DNA from 3 places in the Kribbella sp. NPDC050470 genome. Region 2 is predicted to be linked to each of the others. Evidence: riboswitches for the same ligand, from Rfam matches in the RefSeq annotation. Region 2 holds a riboswitch; each other region holds the start of a gene.

The links. A riboswitch is a leader RNA that binds a small molecule or an ion and turns the genes downstream of it on or off. The one in region 2 is predicted to bind thiamine pyrophosphate.
Region 1: another riboswitch for thiamine pyrophosphate. It lies ahead of thiC (phosphomethylpyrimidine synthase ThiC); the one in region 2 lies ahead of ACIBGM_RS37670 (purine-cytosine permease family protein).
Region 3: another riboswitch for thiamine pyrophosphate. It lies ahead of thiS (sulfur carrier protein ThiS); the one in region 2 lies ahead of ACIBGM_RS37670 (purine-cytosine permease family protein).

The regions. Positions count from the first base shown of each region.
Region 1 covers NZ_JBITHV010000005.1:110,144-117,228, reverse strand. The annotation lists gene ACIBGM_RS15795 (transposase) at 1-266, opposite strand, end outside; gene thiC (phosphomethylpyrimidine synthase ThiC) at 597-2,222, opposite strand; TPP riboswitch at 2,213-2,334, opposite strand; gene ACIBGM_RS15785 (lysophospholipid acyltransferase family protein) at 2,425-3,171, shown strand; gene ACIBGM_RS15780 (hypothetical protein) at 3,320-3,841, shown strand; gene ACIBGM_RS15775 (inorganic phosphate transporter) at 3,848-4,846, opposite strand; gene ACIBGM_RS15770 (DUF47 family protein) at 4,849-5,481, opposite strand; gene ACIBGM_RS15765 (DUF202 domain-containing protein) at 5,621-5,926, opposite strand; gene ACIBGM_RS15760 (DUF202 domain-containing protein) at 5,923-6,261, opposite strand; gene ACIBGM_RS15755 (glycoside hydrolase family 3 N-terminal domain-containing protein) at 6,258-7,085, opposite strand, start outside.
Region 2 covers NZ_JBITHV010000014.1:98,522-105,606, forward strand. The annotation lists gene ACIBGM_RS37660 (methylated-DNA--[protein]-cysteine S-methyltransferase) at 1-264, shown strand, start outside; gene ACIBGM_RS37665 (class I SAM-dependent methyltransferase) at 400-1,080, opposite strand; gene ACIBGM_RS37670 (purine-cytosine permease family protein) at 1,107-2,435, opposite strand; TPP riboswitch at 2,429-2,540, opposite strand; gene ACIBGM_RS37675 (alpha/beta hydrolase) at 2,563-3,225, opposite strand; gene ACIBGM_RS37680 (hypothetical protein) at 3,222-4,061, opposite strand; gene ACIBGM_RS37685 (DUF3152 domain-containing protein) at 4,125-4,769, opposite strand; gene ACIBGM_RS37690 (RibD family protein) at 5,103-5,894, opposite strand; gene ACIBGM_RS37695 (ATP-binding protein) at 6,210-7,085, opposite strand, start outside.
Region 3 covers NZ_JBITHV010000004.1:611,453-618,537, reverse strand. The annotation lists gene ACIBGM_RS14940 (ferritin-like domain-containing protein) at 1-968, shown strand, start outside; gene ACIBGM_RS14935 (RNA polymerase sigma-70 factor) at 965-1,840, shown strand; TPP riboswitch at 2,040-2,156, shown strand; gene thiS (sulfur carrier protein ThiS) at 2,147-2,353, shown strand; gene ACIBGM_RS14925 (thiazole synthase) at 2,358-3,143, shown strand; gene ACIBGM_RS14920 (DUF6807 family protein) at 3,140-5,047, opposite strand; gene ACIBGM_RS14915 (family 43 glycosylhydrolase) at 5,047-6,519, opposite strand; gene ACIBGM_RS14910 (sugar ABC transporter substrate-binding protein) at 6,641-7,085, shown strand, end outside.

The DNA.
Region 1 (7,085 bases), on a different contig from region 2:
TTCACCGCCTCCCGCGCGTTCACGAACGCCTCGCCGCTGCCTGCCCGCGTGCTGCGGGGCAAGGGCTGGGCGACGTCGCCTACGCCGAGACCGACGTACCAGGTGTCGGAACGCAGCAGCTCGACGACCACGTCGATGGTCGGGCGCGCCTCCGAGAGCACCCCTTGCACCTCGTCGCCGGCCGTCCGCTCGAACTTCCGGAGCAAACCGGTCCGCCGCGGCCGCCGGTTCAGCGTGTTCAGTAGCTCGGGTACGAGATCGGTCATGCTTCGGCTGCCCCGCTGATCTACCGTGAGAACGAAGACCACCGCCACACCTCCTTCCCAACGCATTAAGGCTACAGTCTTATTCACGTAGAGTGAAGGAAAAAACCTGAATCGGTTCACCCAATCACTCCCAGTGACCGCCCCGCAGGCCCGCCGATCTCCCCAATTCTCCGCTGGATCCGGCCTGCTCGGCATCTCGACTCGCCCCGCGACTTCACGCGGAGTCAGCACGATACGAACCGCCAGGCCATCACAACCGGACCCTCTGAGACGACTCCAGCGGGCGCCGGCCGAATGGCCGGCGATTGTGATGGCCTGGCGGTCCGGTACTCAGTCCGCCAGCGGCAGGTACAGCTTCTTGTCGTGCGACTTGAACGTCTCCGACATCTCGGCGAAGCCGGCCTCGATCGCCTCGGTCGAGGTCAGGCCCTTCTCCTCGGCGTACGCGCGGATGTCCGCGGTGATCCGCATCGAGCAGAACTTCGGCCCGCACATCGAGCAGAAGTGCGCGGTCTTGGCCGGCTCGGCGGGCAGCGTCTGGTCGTGGTACGACCGCGCGGTGTCCGGGTCCAGCGATAGGTTGAACTGGTCCTCCCAGCGGAACTCGAACCTTGCCTTGGACAACGTGTCGTCCCAGTCCTGCGCACCCGGGTGCCCCTTGGCCAGATCGGCTGCGTGCGCGGCGATCTTGTAGGTGATCACGCCGGTCTTCACGTCGTCGCGGTCCGGCAGGCCGAGGTGCTCCTTTGGCGTAACGTAGCAGAGCATCGCCGTACCGAGCCAGCCGATCTGGGCCGCGCCGATCGCCGAGGTGATGTGGTCGTAGGCCGGCGCCACATCAGTTGCCAACGGCCCCAAAGTGTAGAACGGCGCCTCGCCGCACAGCTCCTCCTCGAGCCGGACGTTCTCAGCGATCTTGTGCATCGGCACGTGTCCGGGACCTTCGATCATCACCTGGACGTCGTGCTCCCAGGCGATCTTGGTCAGCTCGCCGAGAGTCCGCAGCTCGGCGAACTGGGCCGCGTCGTTGGCGTCCGCGATCGACCCCGGCCGGAGCCCGTCGCCGAGTGAGAACGTCACGTCGTACGCACGGAGAATCTCGCAGAGCTCGGCGAAATGCGTGTACAGGAAGGACTCCTGGTGGTGCGCCAGGCACCACGCGGCCATGATCGAGCCGCCGCGCGACACGATCCCGGTGATCCGCTGCGCGGTCAGCGGGACGTACCGCAGCAGGACGCCGGCGTGCACGGTCATGTAGTCGACACCCTGCTCGCACTGCTCGATGACCGTGTCGCGGTAGACCTCCCACGACAGCGCGGCCGGGTCGCCCTTCACCTTCTCCAGCGCCTGGTAGAGCGGGACCGTCCCGATCGGCACCGGCGAGTTGCGCAGGATCCACTCGCGCGTCTCGTGGATGTTCTTGCCGGTGGACAGGTCCATCACGGTGTCCGCGCCCCACCGGGTCGCCCAGACCAGCTTCTCGACCTCTTCCTCGATCGAGCTGGTCACGGCCGAGTTGCCGATGTTCGCGTTCACCTTCACCAGGAACTTCTTGCCGATGATCATCGGCTCGGACTCCGGGTGCCGCCGGTTCGCCGGGATCACCGCCCGGCCGCGCGCCACCTCGTCCCGGACGAACTCCGGGTCGACGCCCTCCCGGACCGCGATGTACTTCATCTCCTCGGTGATGGTTCCGGCCCGGGCGTGCCCGAGCTGCGTCAACGGCTCGCGGCCGGCGATCCAGTCCCGCCGGAGCGCGGGCAGACCGGCCTGTACGTCGATCCGCGCGGACGAGTCGGTGTACGGACCGGACGTGTCGTACAGGTCGAAGTGCTCGCCGTTGGTGAGGTGGACGCGGCGGGCCGGAACGTTCAGCTCGCCGCGGTAGATCTTCTCCGAGCCCGAGATCGGGCTGGTGGTGACAGTAGGTCGGACGTTATTGCCGATGGTTGTCACGTTGCTGCTCCCTACGCCGGAATTACCCGGACAGGTTCGGCGGTCGGCGGCGCCGGGATCCACCCAGCCGCCCTCTCAGCCCACTTCGGTGCGAGCTCCCGCGATCTAAAGTTGTCGCGGTCCACCCTAACGAACAACTGCATACGGGATTCCGTGGGGCGCGTCACGTCCGCCGGTTGACCGGAGCCGGTAGCGTTCGGGAATGCGCGACCTCGTGTACCCGCCGGTGATCGGCTTCGCGAAGACGGCGTTCAAGGTGCTGGACCTGAAGTTCCAGCTGACCGGGACGGAGAACGTGCCGCGGACCGGCGGCGCGGTGATCGCGATGAACCACATCTCGTACGTCGACTTCGTGCTCGGCGGGTTCGGCGCGCTGCCGAGCAAGCGGCTGGTGCGGTTCATGGCCAAGGAGGTGCTGTTCCGCAGCCGGGTCTCCGGACCGCTGATGCGCGGGATGCACCACATCCCGGTGGACCGCGCGGCCGGTACGGCGTCGTACCGGCAGGCGATCGAGTACCTGAACGCCGGCGAGGTGGTCGGCGTGTTCCCGGAGGCGACGATCAGCCGGTCGTTCGAGCTGAAGGAGTTCAAGTCCGGCACGGTCCGGATGGCCGCCGAGGCCGCCGTACCGGTGCTGCCGATGATCCTGTGGGGGACGCAGCGGATACTGACCAAGGACCATCCGCGCGACTTCTCCCGGCACCGGACGATCGCGATCACCGTCGGCGAGCCGATCACGGTCACCGCGGACGACGACCCGGCCGAGGCGACCGCGCACCTGCGCTCGACCATGGCCGGCATGCTCGACCGCACCATCCGGGCCTACCCCGAGCAGCCCGCCGGCGCCTGGTGGCTGCCGGCCTCGTACGGCGGGAGCGCGCCGACGCCCGAGGAGGCCGAGCGGCTGGACCGGGAGGAGCTGGCCCGCCGGGCGGCCCGGAAGAAGTAGTCGGCTACCGGACAGGACCTTGACCCCGGTACGGCGTGGGGGTACTAAGAGCACTTGTTGGAAGTAGCAGGTACCTGGGGGGTCCCTGTGTCTCGGCCGCGTGGTGGCGCGCGTGGCCGTCGTACTCAGGTGGGCGGGGGAAGCGTTGGTGAAGTCACCCGAAGAGCTGCATCTCTTCGAGCCGGGGATACTGACCGTGGCTCCGCACGTCGCGGAGGAGATCCCCGATGTCGGCGCGTTCTTCCTCGACTGGGCGGTCCGGGGCCTGACCTCGGGGCAGGCCCGCGAGGTGGAGTCCGCGATCAACGGGCGGCGCTGCCAGAACGGCTGGTTCCCGCTGGAGAGCCTGGACACCATCGGCAGCCGCGGCTTCTGGCGTGGCCCGCTGACCTACCTGGCCCGGATGACCGCCGACGACGGCGCGATCGTGCAGGACTGGGCCGCGAGCGGGCTGGACGGCGAGAACCGGAGCAAGCTCGAGGCGACCGCGGACCACCTGCTCTTCCAGCAGGGCCATGCAGCCGCGGCCACCTGGGTGGTGGCGGTGCGGCCGCAGGCCTACCTCGACCTGGCCGAGCTCGGCGACCGCCTGGCCGCCACCTGGGAGCTCAACCTCGGCGCCATCCGCCCCAAAGACGTGGCCAAGGCCGTACGCCGCTGGAACCGCTGACCGGGGTCACTCCAGGATGAAGTGGGCCAAGCCGTAGCAGAGCGCGGCGACCGCACCGGCGGCGGGGATGGTCAGGACCCAGGCGGTGACGATGCCGCGCGCGACGCCCCAGCGGACCGCGGACAGGCGCTTGGTGGCGCCGGCGCCCATCACCGCGGAGGTGATCGTGTGCGTGGTGGAAACCGGCGCGTGCAGGCCGATCGCCATCACGTACAGGACGGTCGCGGCGACCGCCTCGGAGGCGAAACCGCGGGCCGGGTCCAGGTGGATGATCCGGCGGCCCAGCGTCCGCATGATCCGCCAGCCGCCGGAGTACGTCCCGAGCGAGATAGCGGTCGCGGCGGCCAGTTTGACCCACAGCGGGATCCCGTCGCCCTCCTGGACGTACCCGGTGGTGAGCAGGGCCAGGAAGATCACGCCCATCGTCTTCTGCGCGTCCTGCAGACCATGGCCGAGCGCCATCGCGGCGGCGGACAGCGACTGGGACAGCCGGAAGCCCCGGGTCACCTTGCCCGGGTGGGCCCGCCGGAACACCCAGAGGATCGTGAGCATCAGGACGAACGCGCCGAGGAAGCCGACTGTCGGCGACAGCACCATCGGGATGACGACCTTGTCCAGGATGCCGGACCACAGCACCGTGCTGGCCGAGGCGAGCCCGGCGCCGACCAGGCCGCCGATCAGAGCGTGCGACGAGGAGCTGGGCAGGCCGAAGTACCACGTGATCAGGTTCCAGGTGATCGCGCCGACCAAGGCGCTGAGCACAACCACCAGCCCGTGCTCACCGGACGGCACACTGATGATGCCCTTGCCGACCGTCTCGGCGACCTCGGTGCCGAGCAGAGCCCCTACGAAGTTCATCACCGCGGCCATCGCCAGCGCCACCCGCGGGGTCAGCGCGCGGGTCGAGACCGAGGTTGCGATCGCGTTCGCCGCGTCGTGGAAGCCGTTGGTGTAGTCGAACACGAGCGCGATGACGACCACCGCGACGACGAGCGCGAGCTCCACGCTCAGCTCTCCTTGACGGCGATCTGCTCGACCGTGTTCGCGACGTGCTCGAAGGCGTCGATCGCGGCCTCCAGCAGGTCGACCACGGTCTTCACCTTCATCACCGTCAGGGCCTCGTACTCGCCGCTGAACAGCTTGGCGATCAGCCGCCGGTGCACGGCGTCACCGGTGTTCTCCAGCCGGTTGATCTCGATCCAGTACTCGGCCAGGTCCTTCATGGTGCGCAGCCGCGGCATCGTCTCGGCGGTCAGCTGGGCGGCCCGCTGCAGCACCTCGATCTGCTCGGCGATCTCCTCCGGCAGCTTCTCCAGGGCGAACAGGTGGACGGCGTCCACCGCCTCCTCCATGTAGTCCATGACGTCGTCGAGGTCGGAGGCCAGCCGGTAGATGTCCTCGCGGTCGAACGGCGTGACGAACGTCGAGTTCACCCGCCGGATGATCGAGTGCGTGGTCTCGTCCGCCGCGTGCTCGGCGTCCTTCATCTGGGCGGCGATCTGGTGGCTCGACGAGAGCCCGGTTCCCGCCGTACTGCCGAGCAACTCGGCCAGGATCCGTGATCCGTCCACGAGGTGGTTGGCGGACTCGGTGAAAAGGTCGTAGAACGTCGGGTCGTTCGGACGCAGACGTAACGGCACTTCAAGCTCCGGGTGAACGAGGGACAAACCGTGAACATGCTAGGGGGAACGGACCGTTGACGCGGCATCCGCCTGGCCAACGTACCGCGTCGCGGTGAACTCGGCTGCCTGGACACCACCGGCGAGTAACCGATCGGTCTCAGCGCGTGAGCACGGCGTAGAGGTCGAAAAGCCCCACCACGAGCACCAGACCGGCTGCCGCCCGGAGCACCCGTTGGTGGCCGAGGGCATGCACCGGCGCGCCCTTCGTACGGCGGTAGACGGCGCTCACCGCGGCCCAGCAGGCCAGCGACAGGACCAGTACGACGACGCCGAGGCCGGTGCGGACGTCCGACGTACCGTGGCCGGAGGCAAGCAAGAGGATCCCGTTCGCAATCAGGCCGAGCGCAGTCCGCCGCCAGGCGAGCAGGGTCCGCTCCGGCTGCAGCCCGGGATCGCGGTTCATTCCCGCCACAGGCTGAAGACCAGGCCGATCAGGCCGACCACGATGATCGTTGCCCCCAGCACCACTGGGAGCCTGGTCACCGGGAGCCGGCCGCCGTTGCGCATGGCGGTCAGGTTCTGCTGCCAGCGGCGGAAGGCGCCGGCCGTGGTGACGATGCCTGCAGTGACCAGAACCACACCGATGATGCGGGCCGGCCAGCGATCCGGGCCGAGGTCGAGGAACTGCACTGCGGACAGCCCGCCCGCGTAGCAGGCCAGCGACGTCCGCAAGTACGCCAGGTACGTGCGTTCGTTCGCCAGCGTGAAGCGGTAGTCCGGTTCCTGCTCCTCTGTCATCCGCAGCTCACCAGGCCGTGGCTCTCCTTGAGTGTCAGCACACGCCTCACGCTACTCGTCAGCTGCGCGGCGAAGGCCTTGTCCTGCTCGGCCTTGGAGACCAGAGCGTTCACCATCGTGGCGGTCAGCCCGGCCGTGGCGTTGATGACGATGTCCCCGCCGGCCGCGACGAATCGGGTCGCCCGTTGACCCGCCGGCACCGACGCCACCTCGGCAGCCGCCCCGACGTCGTCGGTGATCACCACACCGGCCCACTTCAGGTCACCGCGCACCATTCCCCGGATGACCGTCGGCGAGAACACCGCGCGGTTCCTCGGGTCGATCTTGGTGTAGGTGGCTGTGGCGATCATCACCATGTCGGCGCCGGCCTCGAGCCCGTCGGCGAACGGCTGCAGGTTCGCGTCACCGCGGACGGTGACATTGTCGACCACTCCGGACGAGAAGTCGGTGTTGCCGCGCACGCGCCCGAGTCCCGGGAAGTGCTTGACCGACGTCATCACGCCGGCCTGCTGCATGCCGCGGACGAATGCCTGCACCGGCGGCCCGACCTCCTCCGGCGTGTTGCCGTACTCACGGTCCAGCTCGCCGATCGGAGCGTTACTGTCCTTCTGCGAGCTTGGTACGACGTCGGCCACCGGCGCGAGGTCTACGTTGACCCCTGCCCGCTTGAGCTGGTTCCCCCACCCCTCGGCCTCGGCGGTGAGCTTGGAGCTGGACCAGCCGCCTTGCACAGTCGCTGAGGGGATGCGGTCGAAGCCGGAGCCCTTCAGCCGCTGGATCTGACCGCCTTCCTGGTCGGCGGCGATCAGTGGGCGGATGCCCTT
Region 2 (7,085 bases):
GCGCTGGCGACGCCGTTCCAGCGGCTCGTGCTGACCGACCTCCCGTCGCACACGAGCTACGGGCGGACGACGACGTACGGCGCGGTTGCCGGCGACATCGACCGGCCGAAGGCGGCCCGCGCGGTCGGTACGGCGCTGGGTGCGAACCCGGTCTGCGTCGTACTGCCGTGCCACCGGGTGATCGGCGCGAACGGAGCCCTCACCGGGTACGCCGGCGGGCTGGACGCGAAACGATTCTTGCTGAATCTCGAAGCAAAAAACTGACTTTTCACGCGCCGGCCAGAAAGCATTTACACTCGAAGAACAAAGGAGCAGATCCCCAGTGTGGAGTGGGGATCTGCTTCTTGTTTTCCCTTGCCTGGAAGGAATCCGGGCGCGGTGAATCAAATTCCTGACGTGTCAGTCGTTACCGGGCTGGTGGATCTCCAGGATCAGCCGGCGACGGCCGCCCCAGTCCCGCTTGTACACCTTGTAGTCCTCGATTCCGGCAGCCGCGCACAAGCGCCCGTAGCTGGCCTCGTCGTGGATGAAGTGCACGCTGCTGGCGCCGAAGTGCTCGGTGGTGACGATCCGGTGCTCCGGTCCCTGGCGCATCCCGTTGGCGATCTCGGCCGCCGTCGCCGGACCCCAGACCGGGCCCTCGATGATGGCCATCCCGCCCGGTTTCAGCACCCGGGAGATCTCGCAGATCGTGGACACCTGCTCGTCCTCGGCGAACAGCTCGTGGAACGCGGTCCACAGGCAGATCACCGCGTCGAACGCGTCCCACTTGTACGGCAGGTCGGTCATCGAACCGATCGCCCAGTCGATCTGGAGCTCCTCCTCGGCCGCCTTCGCCCGGCCGGCCTCGACCAGGTTCGGCGAGATGTCCAGCGCTCGCACCACCTTCCCGGCCCGGCGCAGCGGTAGCGCGATCCGGCCGTACCCGCAGCACAGGTCGAGCACCGACACACGGCCCTGGAGCACTTCCTCGACGGCCTTCACGGTCGCCGCGTCCCGCTCGGGCGTGGTACGCGCGGCCAGTCCGTCGGCCCCCAGTTCCGCGTACTCGGCCCGGCTGCGCAGTGCGGAGTTCAGCATTGCGCAAGTATCCCGGTTACTCCGGGTCAGTTGTCCAGCGGTCGGCGACCGATCCGGCCGAGCAGCACCGCGGCCAGCATCGACACGATGATCGAGGTGTACGTCGCGCCGAGCCAGGTCGGCACCGGCTGGTCGTTGAACACCCACTGCTGGACGTCGGTCCAGAACGGCGACCAGCCCTTCACCGTGCCCGGATTCACCAGCTGGTAGGCGACGAAGCCGATCAGCCAGGCGAGCGCGGGCTGCCAGCGGAAGCGCGCCGTACCGGAGACGTCCCAGTTCATCTTGCTGACCACGAAGAAGTCCGCGATCGCGACCGCGAACAGCGGGACGAAGACCGAGCCGATCAGGTAGAGGAACTGCGTGTAGTTGCCCAGGTCAACCATCAGGGCGAGGCCGGTCGCGAGCACGCCGATCGCGATCGAGATCCAGCGCCGGTCGACGTGGCCGATCAGGTTGTGCGTGGCCATCGTGGTCGAGTAGACGTTCGCGTACGCCTCGTCGACCTCGTCCACCAGCAGCACGAACAGCGCGATCGCACCGGCCGGCAGCGTGACGAGCGCGGTGATCACGTCGGTGCTGTTGGTCCCGAGCGTCGCGACGGCGAACACACCGAGGGAGTAGTACACGATCGCCGCGATGCCGTAGCCGAGCGACGATCCGGCAAAGGCAGCCTTGTTCGTGCGCGAGTGCCGCGTGTAGTCGGCGGCCAGCGGCGCAAACGACACCACGCCGGCGGCAGCCAGGTCGACAGCCGGCCAGAAGCCGAAGACGCCGTCCTGCGGGAGGTCCTGCACCGGCTTGCTGAGCACCTGCACGAACAGGTAGACCGACGAGATCAGCACCAGCCAGACCATGAACTTTCGCAGCACCTTCACGCTGCCGAGCGGCCGGACCGCCATCACCGTCGCGATCACTCCGGCCAGTACGACGAACAACCAGCGCCAGCGTTCACTCGTCACCGCCACCGCGGCCTGCGAGATGACGATGATCTCCATCGTCGCCCAGCCGACGTTCTGCGCGATGTTCAGCACGGTCGGCGCGATCGAACCGCGTCGGCCGAACAGGCCGCGCAGGCAGGCCATCGCCGGCGCACCGGTCTGCGAACCGAACACGGCCGCGCCGCCGAGCACCAGCGCACCGATGCCGCAGCCGACCACGACCGCGAGCAGGCCCTGGGCCAGCGAGCCCGTGTACGCCGCGACCAGCGCACCGGTCACCGGACCGAACAGAGAGATGCCCAGGTTCCCCCACAGGGTGAACTGGTCGAAGAAGCCGAGCGTGCGCGGCGCGTCCGTGGTGAGGACGAGCGGCGCCTCGGTCCGCTTGGCAGGACGAACAGCAGTACTGGTCATGGTGACCCGCTCCCTACGCCGGCATTACCCGGTCAGGTTCAGGCGGTCGGCGACCGGCGTCGCCCTCTCAGCCCGCGCGTCGTGCGAGCTCCCGCATCGGTTTTGCTACCGCGTCAACGATAGCGCTTCAGGCTGGGTTGGGTGCAGCCGCTGCCCGCTGGATGAGAGCGGCCAGCTCCGGGCCGTTGGTCAGCACCGGCATGTGCGAGCCGGTCGACAGGGTGCGGCACTCACAGTGCGTGAGCTCGGCCAGCCGGTCCGTCCACTCGGCCGGGGACAGGTGGTCGTGGCGGCAGCGCACGATCACGATCGGGGCCCGCACCCGGGTGATGATCCCGGCCAGGTCGTGGCGACGGGCCGCCTCGACCGCGCGGGCGATCGTGGCGAACGTCGTACGCGCGTACTGCGGAAACAGCGCCGGGATCAGGCGCGGTGATTCCGGGACGGCCGAGCCCAGCCAGCGGGCGACCAGGTCCGGCCAGCTCGCTGCGCGCACGTCCCCGGTCGGCGCGATCAGGACCAGGGCGTGCACGAGCTCGGGGAAGGCGACCGCGGTCTCGACCACGACCTGGCAGCTGGCCGAGTGCCCGACGAGCACCGACCGCTCCCGGATCTTGTCGGCGACCGCCGTCCCCAGGGCTTGTGGCCGGAGGTCGTCGCCGCGCCCGGCGGGTTCGCCGTACCCGGGCAGGGTGACGATCCGGTACGGCGTGGTGAGGTGCTCGACGGTGGGTGCGTACGACTTGGGCCCGAGGCCGAGACCCGGGACCAGGACGACCGGGATGCTCACTCCCAGGGCGGGCGGGCCGACGCGGCCTGGACGACCGGGTTGGACACGTCCGGCTTCAGCTCGCGGTAACCGAGAAGGAAGCCGGCGGCAAGGATCAGCAGGCCGATCCCGCCCCAGCCGTAGGCCGTGGGCAGCCGGTCGAGCGAGTCGTCGATCGCGCCCATGCCGGTCGACAGCACCATCCCCGCCCAGATCAGGATCGGCACCAGCGAGACCCCGACCAGGAGCAGGCCGCCCAGCTCGGGGGGCTCGATGTCGCGGCCGACCTTGCGGCGGGCGAGCACGTCGCGCGTCCACATCACGATCGCGGCCGCGCCGACCAGGAGCAGCAGCAACTGGCCGATCGTGTCGATGACGTCGGTCCGGAGCGGGTGATTCAGCGGTGAGCCTGGCGCCTGGGAGATCTCGCGCAGGGCGACCCTCTGGACCGACAGGACGAGCAGGCCGTAGACGGCGGCGATGATCGTGGCGAGCAGCAGGACGCGGGCCGCGCGCGGATCACGGGGTGCGACCGGAAGCTCGCGGCCGTACTGCGGCAGCTCGCGCTGCTGTGGATGCGCGGCGGGGCCGTAGGGGCTGCCGGGGCGGTAGTTCGGCGGCTGCGTGTACCCGCCGGGCGGGGCTTGCGGCGGCGGTGCCTGAGGTGGGGCGCCGTACTGGCCGGGTGGGGTGCCATAAGGCTGCGGCTGGGCGTAGTGGCCCGGCTGCTGCTGGCCGGGAGGCGGGGCGCCGTAGCTGCTGCCGCCGTACGGCGTCGGCGGGGCGTAGTGGTGCTCCTCGGCCGGCTGCTCCGGTTGCTCACCGCGGCCGTACGTCGGGAAATCCTGTGACGACATCGCTGCTGCCTCCCCTCGGGCCCAGCCTCTCACGAACGAGGGTTTCGCTCAGGTCGTACGGCCTCAGGTGGCCTTGATCGTCGGCCAGGCGTTGGGCAGGCAGCCGGCCAGGCCCTTGGTCTGCTGCATCATCACCGGCGCCGGCGTCTTCGCCTTGCTGCAGGTGGAGTGACCGTGACCGAGCGCGTGCCCCACCTCGTGGTTGACCAGGTAGTTGCGGTAGAGCGCGACGTTCCCGGAGTACGCCGGGATCGCGTACATCCAGCGCTTCGCGTTCAGCACGACCCGGTCCTCGACCCGGCAGGACACCTCACCGCCGGTGTCGAGCGGCAGGCACAGCTTGTCGGTCAGCGTCGGCGTCGCCAGGATGATCCGCAGGTCGGCGTCCACCTTGTCGGTCCGCTCGAAGTTCACCGGGTGGATCGCCTGCCACCCGCGCGCGTCCGTCAGCGTCTTGTGGATGATCTGCGCGACCGCCGCGCCGTTGACCGACAACCCCTGCTCGATCTCCACCCGGTACGTCAGCTTGTCGCGGATCCCGCTCGCCTTGTCGAACCCCGGCACGACGGCCAGCTTCCCGCTGGACACCGAGTAGTTCGGCTTCGCCTGCTTCGGCGGCCGCGTCAACGTCGGCGCCGGCCGCTGCGGCGTCGTGAACCTCTGCGTCGGCGTCGCCACCGGCGTAGGCGTCACCACACTCACCGGCATCTCAGTAGCCGAAGCAGCCACCCCCGCCACCACCTCAGCCGCCAGACTCCGCTGATTAGTAGCGCCCGGATGTGCCACCACCACAGTCCCCAGCACCGCCAAAGCAGTCACCGAAAACCACTGCGCCTTGTACGACTTCTTCCGACTGTGCCGCCCACCCCGCCGCGTCCGCACAGGCGCATCCCCACGCCGCCCGGTCCGCGCCCTCGTCACGACGATCCACCCTACCCACCCCCCACCACCTCCCGAAACCCCAGTTCCACCCCATCCCCCACAAACGAACCAAAGGCAGTGACCGGAAGGAGGTCGCCGGCACCATGGATGCGGCCCACATCACAGCGCCAAGGAGCCGCCCCCGGAGTTTTCGGCCACGGCGTAATGCAGGCGAACGGAGCCGCCGGTGTCGGTGTGCACCGCGAGCAACTGCAATGGGGTCGGGGACTCGCCGACGGCGAGCGGCGGCCCGTCCATCACCGATGGGGTGCCGAGTCCGCCGATCAGAGCAGGCGCCAACGTCAGGTGCAGTTCGTCGAACAGACATGCTCGCAAGAGTGCGCCGTTCAGTCCGCCGCCGGCGTTCGACAGCACGCAACTGATGCCGAGCTCGGTGCCCATTGCGGCGATTGCTTCTGTCAGGTCGACGCGGTCTTCGCCGACGACGAGGTAGCAGATGCGTTCGCGTCGGAGGTAGCCGAGGTAGTCGGCCGGAGTCGACCGCGCCACCAGGACCAGCACGTCCCAGTTCTCATGCTTCTCGGTCCAGCGCACGCGCCCGCGGCTGTCGACGACGGTGAACCACATGTGCGGCGGGGATGGTTGTCCGGTGATGTCCGGTGGGAGGAAGTGCTGGTAGAGGCCGGCGGTGTCACCGTCGAAGGTGGGCAGCTCTTCCGGAACCTCGTCCTCGGTGACCAGGCTGCCGCTGCCCTCCAGGATCGCGTTGCAGCCGTACTGCTGTCGGAGCACCTCGAGGATGTCGAGCGGAACCGGATCGGCAGCACGCGGCGTCATCGCGGCCCACAGATCCGTGCTCGGCTGGTGCATCAACAGCGCGTCCCGGGTGAGAGCAACCTTCCCGTCGGCACTGGCGTCCACCTTGACCACCACGCGCGGTCGCTTCTCCATCACAGCCCCCTTCGGCTCGCTGGACGGCGCGCACCAGATCTATCAGCGACCACCGACAACGCGCCGGCGCGCTCGGACAGTTGGTTCCCGGGTCAGCGCCGGCCCCCGTAGTCGAGCGCGCGCGACGGAGGAGCGCGCAAGTGCGGGCGGCAGCACGCAGATGGCGCGCGGAAGCGCGCAGACGGCGGGCGATAGCACGCAAGGGGCCGGCGGGAGCCTGGCAAGGGGTGCACCGGCGGTAGCCGGGGGGTGGGTGGGAGCGGGCGTAGCGGTCGCGACGTAGGAGCGGCTGCGTAGCACGCGTGGGAAGGTTCTTCAGGCTGTGCGGGTTCGGAGGAATTTGCCGAAGTGGGGGACGGTGAAGGCTACGGTGCCGCGTTCGGCGGAGAAGACGAGGCCTTTCTTGATGAGGCCGTCGCGGGCGGGGGAGAGGGACTGGGGTTTGCGGTTGAGGGTGCTGGCGACTTCGGCGGTGGGGACGGAGCCGTCGCCGACGCCGATGCCCAGTTCGGCCATGGCGCGCATGTACTCGCGTTCGGCGGGGGTCGCGCGTTCGTAGCGGGAGCCGAAGAAGCCGACGGTGAGCTCGGCGGAGGCTTCGGGGGCGGCGACGGCGACGTCCTTGATGGTGATCGGGGAGGTGGGGGCGTGGTCCCAGGTGGCGTGCGCGAAGGCCTGGACGAAGTACGGGTAGCCGTCGGTCTGGGCGTACAGCTCGTCGAGCGCCTCCTCGTCGTACTGGACGCCCTCGCTCTCGGCGGGGATCATCAGCGCGCGGTCGCACGCCTCGCGGGCCAGGCGGTCGACGCGGATGTAGCGGAAGAGCCGCTCGGAGTACGACTTGCTGGCCGACAGTACGGCGGGCAGATGCGGCAGACCGGCTCCGACGACGACCAGCGGCGCGCTCTGCTGGGAGATCTCGTGACAAGCCGCGCACAACGCGGACAGGTCGTCGGCGGAGATGTCCTGCATCTCGTCGATGAACAGCCCGACCCCGACGGACAGGTCGCCGGCCAGGTCGGCCGCGTCGGAGAACAGTTCGATCAGGTCCATCTCCAGGTCGCCCGAGTCCGCCCGGCCCTTCGCCGCGGCCACCTCGACCGGCGGATGCCAGCGGATCCCCTTCCGGTCCTGAGCTCCGGTCCGCAGCGCGAAGGCCTTCAGTACGGCGCTGAACTCGTCGACCCGCTC
Region 3 (7,085 bases), on a different contig from region 2:
TCGACGTGAACGGCGTACGCCCGATGCGGCCGAATCCACGGCTGACCGACCACCCGGAAGGACACCCGATCCGGGTCGCCCAGGAGGAGTTCAACCACACGTACTGCGCGGTGCTGCACCTGCTCGAGCAGACGTTCAACGGCAGTCCGCGGATGCTGTCCGTTGCCACCGGCACCATGTATGCGCTGAAGGCCCAGGCCGAGGCGCTGATGCAGATGTCCGACGACGACGGCTTCGTCGCTGGTCCCACGTTCGACTACGTCACGCCGGCGGCGCGTGAGTGGTCGGTCGGCGAGTCGCAGCGGGTCGCCGTACTGCCGAATGGTCCGTACGTCGTCTACGGCCGGGTGCCGCTGCGGCGCAAGCTCAAGATCGTTTCGGAGAACAACGACTCGCTCACCTGGCAGACGTCGGCGGCCATCGAGACCGAGGACACGTACGCGCTCTGCCGGTGCGGCCGGTCCGGCTCCAAGCCGTTCTGCGACGGGACCCACGCAGTGGTCGGCTTCGACGGCACCGAGGCCGAGCCGATGGCGCCGTACGGCGAGCTGCAGCACGTCCACGACGGCGTCGGCATCTCCGCGCAGCGGGTCGGCGAGCTGTGCATCCACGCCGCCTTCTGCATCGGCCGGACGCGTCCGATTGCCAAGATGCTCGCCGACACCGAGGACAGCGACGTACGCTCCGATGTCATGGGACGAATCGACCACTGCCCCTCGGGGTCCTACAGCTACGCGCTCGAGCGCGGCGGTCAGTCGATCGAGCCCGACCTGCCGCGGGCGATCTCGGTGCTCGAGGAGGAGGACGGCCAGGCCAGCGCGTTGTGGGTCACCGGCGACCTGCCGGTGCACCGGGCGGACGGGCGGCTGCAGGAGACCCGCAACCGGGCGACGTTGTGCCGGTGCGGTCACTCGTCCAACAAGCCGTTGTGCGACGGCACCCATCGCGAGATCAAGTTCCACGAATGACCTCGGCCGACTTGGAGCAGGCCGCGGCGGTGTTCGCCGAGGTCCGGGGCCGGCTGTTCGGCATCGCCTACCGGATGCTCGGCAGCGCCGCCGAGGCCGAGGACCTCGTCCAGGACGTGTGGTTGCGCTGGCAGACCACCGACCGCAGCAAGGTGACGAACCCGGCGGCGTACCTGGCGACCGCGATCACCCGGCTGGCGATCAACGCGACCCAGTCGGCACGGGTACGGCGGGAGACGTACATCGGCCCGTGGTTGCCGGAGCCGGTCGACACCAGCGCGGACCCGTACCTCGGCGCCGAACGGAGCGAGGCGCTGGAGTTCGCCGTACTGCTCATCCTGGAACGGCTGACGCCGACCGAGCGGGCGGCGTACATCCTGCGGGAGGCGTTCGACTACCCGTACAGCCAGATCGCCGAGATCATCGGGTCCACCGAGGCGGCCTCGCGCCAACTGGTCAGCCGGGCCCGCAAACGCATCGTCGCCGAGCGGCACAATCCGGTGACCGGTTCGGAGCAGCGCGAACTGCTGACTGCCTTCGTCACCGCCGCGCAGTCCGGCGACCTCGAAGAGCTCGAACGCCTGCTCGCCGCCGACGTCGTCAGCTACTCCGACAGCGGCGGCGCCGCGCGGGCCACCCGCTACCCGCTGGTCGGCGCGGACCGAGTGGCGAAGGTCCACAAGGCCTACGCATCGACGTTCTGGGAAGGCGCCGACGTCGAGCTCGGCACCGTCAACGGCCAGGCCGCCGCAATCCTCCGCCGCAACGGCACCACCTTCGCCGTACTGACCATCACCGCCTCAACAGCCGGCATCGAACAGGTCCTCTGGGCCCTCAACCCCTCCAAACTAACCACCTTCAACGCCGCCTAGCAGCCTCCCACTCGCCCAGACCCGCCGCCGAGCAAGACCGCCCCCGACCCGCCAACTCCTGCTCGCTGACCAGCGTGAGAACCGGCGTACCCGGCCGTTAGCATCCGCGTCGGCTGCACAGAGAGGTCACCCTGCGCGGCTGTGACATCGGACCGGGGTTTGGACCTGGGTTGTTTCGGTGAGGTGCGGTGGTTATCGTCGAGGGAGCCGCGGGAGCTCACGCCAGAGTGGGCTGAGAGGGCGACTGACCACGGTGTCGCCGACCGCTGAACCTGTATCGGGTAATGCCGGCGTAGGGAGGACGCGATGGCGTACGACGTGTGGGTGAACGGTGAGGCGACGACAGTCCCGCCGGATCGATCCGTTGCCGAACTGGTCCGGGAGTACTCCGACCGCGAGACCGGGATCGCGGTCGCGGTGAACCAGACCGTGCTGACGCGCGACGAGTGGGCCGGTACGACGCTCACGGACGGCGACCGGGTCGAGATCGTCAGTGCGGTCCAGGGTGGTTGAGGACATGGTTGAGCACATGGACGATCCGCTGGAGCTCGGCGGCCGGATCTACACCTCCCGGCTGATCATGGGGACCGGCGGCGCCGCGAACCTCGAGGTGATGGAAGAGGCATTGCTTGCCTCAGGCACCCAACTCACCACGGTCGCGATGCGCCGGCTCGGCACCGGCCACGAGGGCTCGATCCTCGACGTACTCAAGCAGCACGGGATCGACGTACTGCCGAACACCGCCGGCTGTCACACGGCGGCAGAGGCCGTGCTGACCGCGAGGCTCGCCCGGGAGGCGTTGCAGACCGACCTGATCAAGGTGGAGGTGGTCGCCGACGACCACCTGCTGATGCCGGACCCGATCGAGTTGCTGGATGCGGTCGACGCGCTGGTCGCGGACGGTTTCACGGTGCTGCCGTACACGAACGACGACCCGATCCTGGCGCGCCGCCTGGAGCAGGCGGGGTGCGCGGCGGTGATGCCGCTGGCGGCGCCGATCGGCTCCGCGCTCGGCATCCGCAACCCGCACAACATCGCGCTGATCGCCGAGGCGGCCAACGTCCCGGTGATCGTCGACGCAGGCATCGGTACGGCGAGTGACGCAGCGCTGGCCATGGAGCTCGGCTGCGCCGCCGTCATGCTCGCCACCCCCGTCACCCGCGCCGAAAAACCCGCCCTGATGGCCGCCGCAATGCGAGACGCAGTCACCGCAGGCCGAGCCGCCCGCCTGGCCGGCCGAGTCCCCCGCCGCTGGCACTCAGCCCAAGCCTCCTCACCGACGACCGGTCTGCCTGCTTTCTAGGTCGACTGCTGCAGCCTCTCGGCCAACTCCGGGGCTTCGGTGAGGTCGATGGAGCGGTCGAGGAGGAGGGCGGACAGGGTGAGGTGGAGTTGTTGGTCGGGTTGTAGGGCTAGGGCGCTTTGCCAGGCTAGGGCTGGGCCTGCGCCTACGTAGTCGGTGGCGCGGAGGAACCAGGGGCGGACATCGGCGGGTTGGGCGAGGAGCAGGGTGGTGACGGTGTCGCCGCGTTGCTGGACGAAGGCGAGCCAGGGGCTGAGCGAGCCGTAGGCGGCGTCGGCGCCTTCGCCGGCCTCGCTCAGTACGACGGTGTTCTCGGCGGACGGCAGTCGCCAGAAGATGCCGCCGTACCCGGCGCCGGGACGTCCCGCGGTCGCCGGGCTGTCGATGCGGATCGGTCCGTAGCGCGCGGTGAGGACGCTGTGCCAGTCGAGGCGCCAACCGCCTTCGGCGAGCGAGCCGCTGAGCTGTCGGCGTTCCACCAGTTGCGGCCGGCCCTGTTCGTCGTACCAGGTGATCTCGTCGGTCAGCGCGTTGCCGGGCCCGTCGTCGACGGTGACTCCGCGGCTGCGCTGCTGGCCGTGATTCGTGAGCAAGGTCGGACCACGTCCGGGGAGGAAGGTACGACCGCCCCAGTGCGACGTCCCGTTGACGCCGGCAACGGCCAGCGACACACCGTAGTGGTGCCGGTGATCCACTGGGCTCACCTCGGTCAGTGGATGGCCGCCAAGCGTCCGCACCGGGTGCAGATACGGACGCGGCGAGTGCACCTGTGGCATCCGCCGTCCGAACTCGTAGTGCGCGAGCAGCCCGGACTCCGACCCCAGCACGAAGATGTCCCCCTGCTGCTGCCAACGCACTGGCCCCAAGCGCCCCCGAGGCGCGTCGGACTGCAGCCGCGTCGCCTGCGGAACCGGCCCGGTGCTCGCCCGCAACGCCAACCGCAGGTCCGGCACCCCGTCCAGATCCACCTCGGTCCCGGCGATCTCGGCGTACAACCGCCGCCAGGCCAACTCCCCCATCCCCTGCTGCGGGACCCGGACAGTCGTCAGCGACGGTACGGCGAACCGCGACAACCCGATGTCGTCCATCCCAGCCACCGACAGGTCCGCAGGTACGGCGACCCCGACCTCGTTGAGCCGCGCCAGCAGACCGAATGCGACCAGATCGTTGAACGCCACCACGGCGGTGACATGTGAATCCAGCACCTGCTCGACCGCGCCGTAGCCGTCCTCGATCGACGAGCCGCACTCGAGCCGGACGAGCTCGAGTCCGGGGATCTCGCGTTCGGCGATCTCGAGCGAGCGCAGGCGGTCCGTGTTCGACGCGCTGCCGACCGGCCCGGCCAGGTAGGCGAGCCGCCGGTGCCCGAGGCCGACGAGGTGGTCGACCACGATCCGCACCGCGCGACCGAAGTCGACGCCGACCGAGGCCACATCGGACGGCCCTTCGCGGTTGACCAGGATGACCGGCTTCACGTCCGGCAGCAGCTCGAGCAGCCGCTCCTCGGCCAGCCGCGGCGACACCAGGATGAGCGCGTCGCAGCGGCGGCGGGCCTCGATCGCGATGTCCGCCTCGGCCAGCGGGTCCTCGTCCGTCTCGGCGACCAGGACGCGGTACCCGGCCGCGGCCGAGGCGTTCGTGATCCCGCGCATGATCTGCTGGAACAGCGGGTTGCCGAGGTCCGGCACCACCAGCGCGACCATGTTCGTCCGGCCGAGGGACAGGTTCCGGGCGAGGTCGCTGGGCCGGTAGTTCAGCCGGTCGGCGGCGGCGCGGACGCGTTCGGCGATGTCCGGCGCGACCGTGAGGCGCCCGTTCATCACCCGGGACACGGTCGCCCGCGACACCTCCGCCGCACGCGCGACGTCGGCGATCGTGATCGAGTCCTTCGGTGTCCTGCCCATCAAGCCGTCTCTCGCTCGGTGACCCGCACGGGACCGAACACAGCCCCGCCACCGTCCATCGTGCCCTGCGGGGCCGCCGCGAACAGCCCCACCTCGGCCCCGATCCACCGGCCTTCGACGGCCTGGAAGACGCCGGCTTCGACCCACTCACCGCCGGTCCGGTACGAGAAGCGCACGAGCGCATTGTCATCGACGTCGGCGGCCAAATCGACGTACGGCGTCTCCAACTGAGCGTGATGCAGGACGTCCTCATCCGGTGTGCCCCGCTGCCGCAGTACGACGTCGACGCCGGTCGGAGTGCGGTGGAGCCCGAGCCACGCATAGCTCTGACCGAGTACGACGAGACCCGCGCGAGCCCCCGGACCGCCGCCGTCGAGCCGGACCGAGGTCTCGAACCGGCGCCGGTGACCGGGCAGCTGCTGCCCGAGCACCTGCGGGAGATTCCGCAGGTCGCCGTCGTCCTCCGGGAGCACGGCCAACCGCAGTGCGCCGGCCTTCGGGGCGTCGTACCACTCCGGCCGTGGGTTCGCCTGCCAGTGCCAGATCGGCGACAACTCGGGGCCCTCGAAGAGATCAGTGCGATCCGGCTCGCCGAGGACGACCTCGCCCTCGCCATGTCGCAGTACCGGCTCGCCGTCAGTCCCGATCACCGGCCAGCCGTCGACCCACCGCATCGGCTGCAGGTGGACGACGCGTCCCACCGGTCCGCGATCCTGGAAGTGCAGGAACCAGTCCTCGCCGTCCGGCGAATCCACCCACGCCCCCTGATGCGGCCCGTTCACCGGCGTCGACCCCTGCGCGAGGACGACGCGATCCTCGTACGGACCGTACGGCGACCGCGCCCGGAACGCCGACTGCCATCCGGTCGCGACGCCACCGGCGGGCGCGAAGATCCAGTAGTACCCGTCCCGCTTGTAGAACTTGGGTCCCTCGAGGGTCGTGTAGCCGGGAAGCTCGTCGCCGTCGATCACCGTGCGGGCCGGCCCGACCACCCGGTCCAGCGTGGGTGAGACCTCGCGGACGGTCAGCCGGTTCTTGATCCCGGCCCGGCTCTTCGCCCAGCCGTGGACGAGGTAGCAGCGGCCGTCGTCGTCCCACAGCGGGCACGGGTCGATCAGGCCGCGGCCGGCCAGCAGCAGGTGCGGCTCCGACCAGGCGCCGGCGGGATCCGTGGCGCTGAGCACGAAGATCCCGTGGTCCGGATCGGGGTAGACGATCCAGAACCGGCCGTCGTGGTGGCGGATGCTCGGCGCCCAGACCCCACCGCCGTGCCGCGGGATCTTGAAGTGCTCGACCGGCGGAACCTCGCGCAGGGCGTGGTTGACGAGCGCCCACGAGACCAGGTCGCGAGAGTGCAGGACCGGGAGCCCGGGCGCCCGGTTGAAACTCGACGCGATCAGCCAGTAGTCGTCGCCGACCCGGATCGCGTCCGGGTCCGGCCAGTCCGCATCGAGCACCGGGTTCACGTACACAGGTCTCGCCCTCCGATCGGGAAACCGCCTTCCGAACCCTATTGCGAGCCCGGTGCGCTGTGTTACTTTCTCACGAAGAAACCGGTTTCTTCAACTGTTCCGGCGTGGAGAGAAGGACAAGATGAGGCGTACAGGTTGGCTGCGGACCACGGCGGTCGCAGCCGTGGCCGCCTTGGCGATCGCGGGCTGTGCCGGCCCGACGAGCGGCGGCGGCGAGCAGGCCGCGAGCAACCCCGACGACTGGGGCGAGGCCAAGGGCACGGTCCAGTTCTGGGACACCAACGCCAATCCGGCGCTGTCCAAGAAGTGGGAGAAGCTGATCGGCGAGTTCAACGCCGCGAACCCCGACGTCAAGGTCGAGTACGTCGGCCTGCCCAACTCGTCGTACCTGCAGAAGGTCGACAACGCGCTGGCCTCCGGCGAGATCCCCGACGTACTGCTGATCGGCAACGACGTCGCGCACCTGATCGCGCAGAACGCGCTGGTGTCGCTGGACGACGCGTACGAGAAGTCCGGGCTGACCGGCAAGGTCGACCCGACGATGATCAGCAACGAGCGGCGGAACT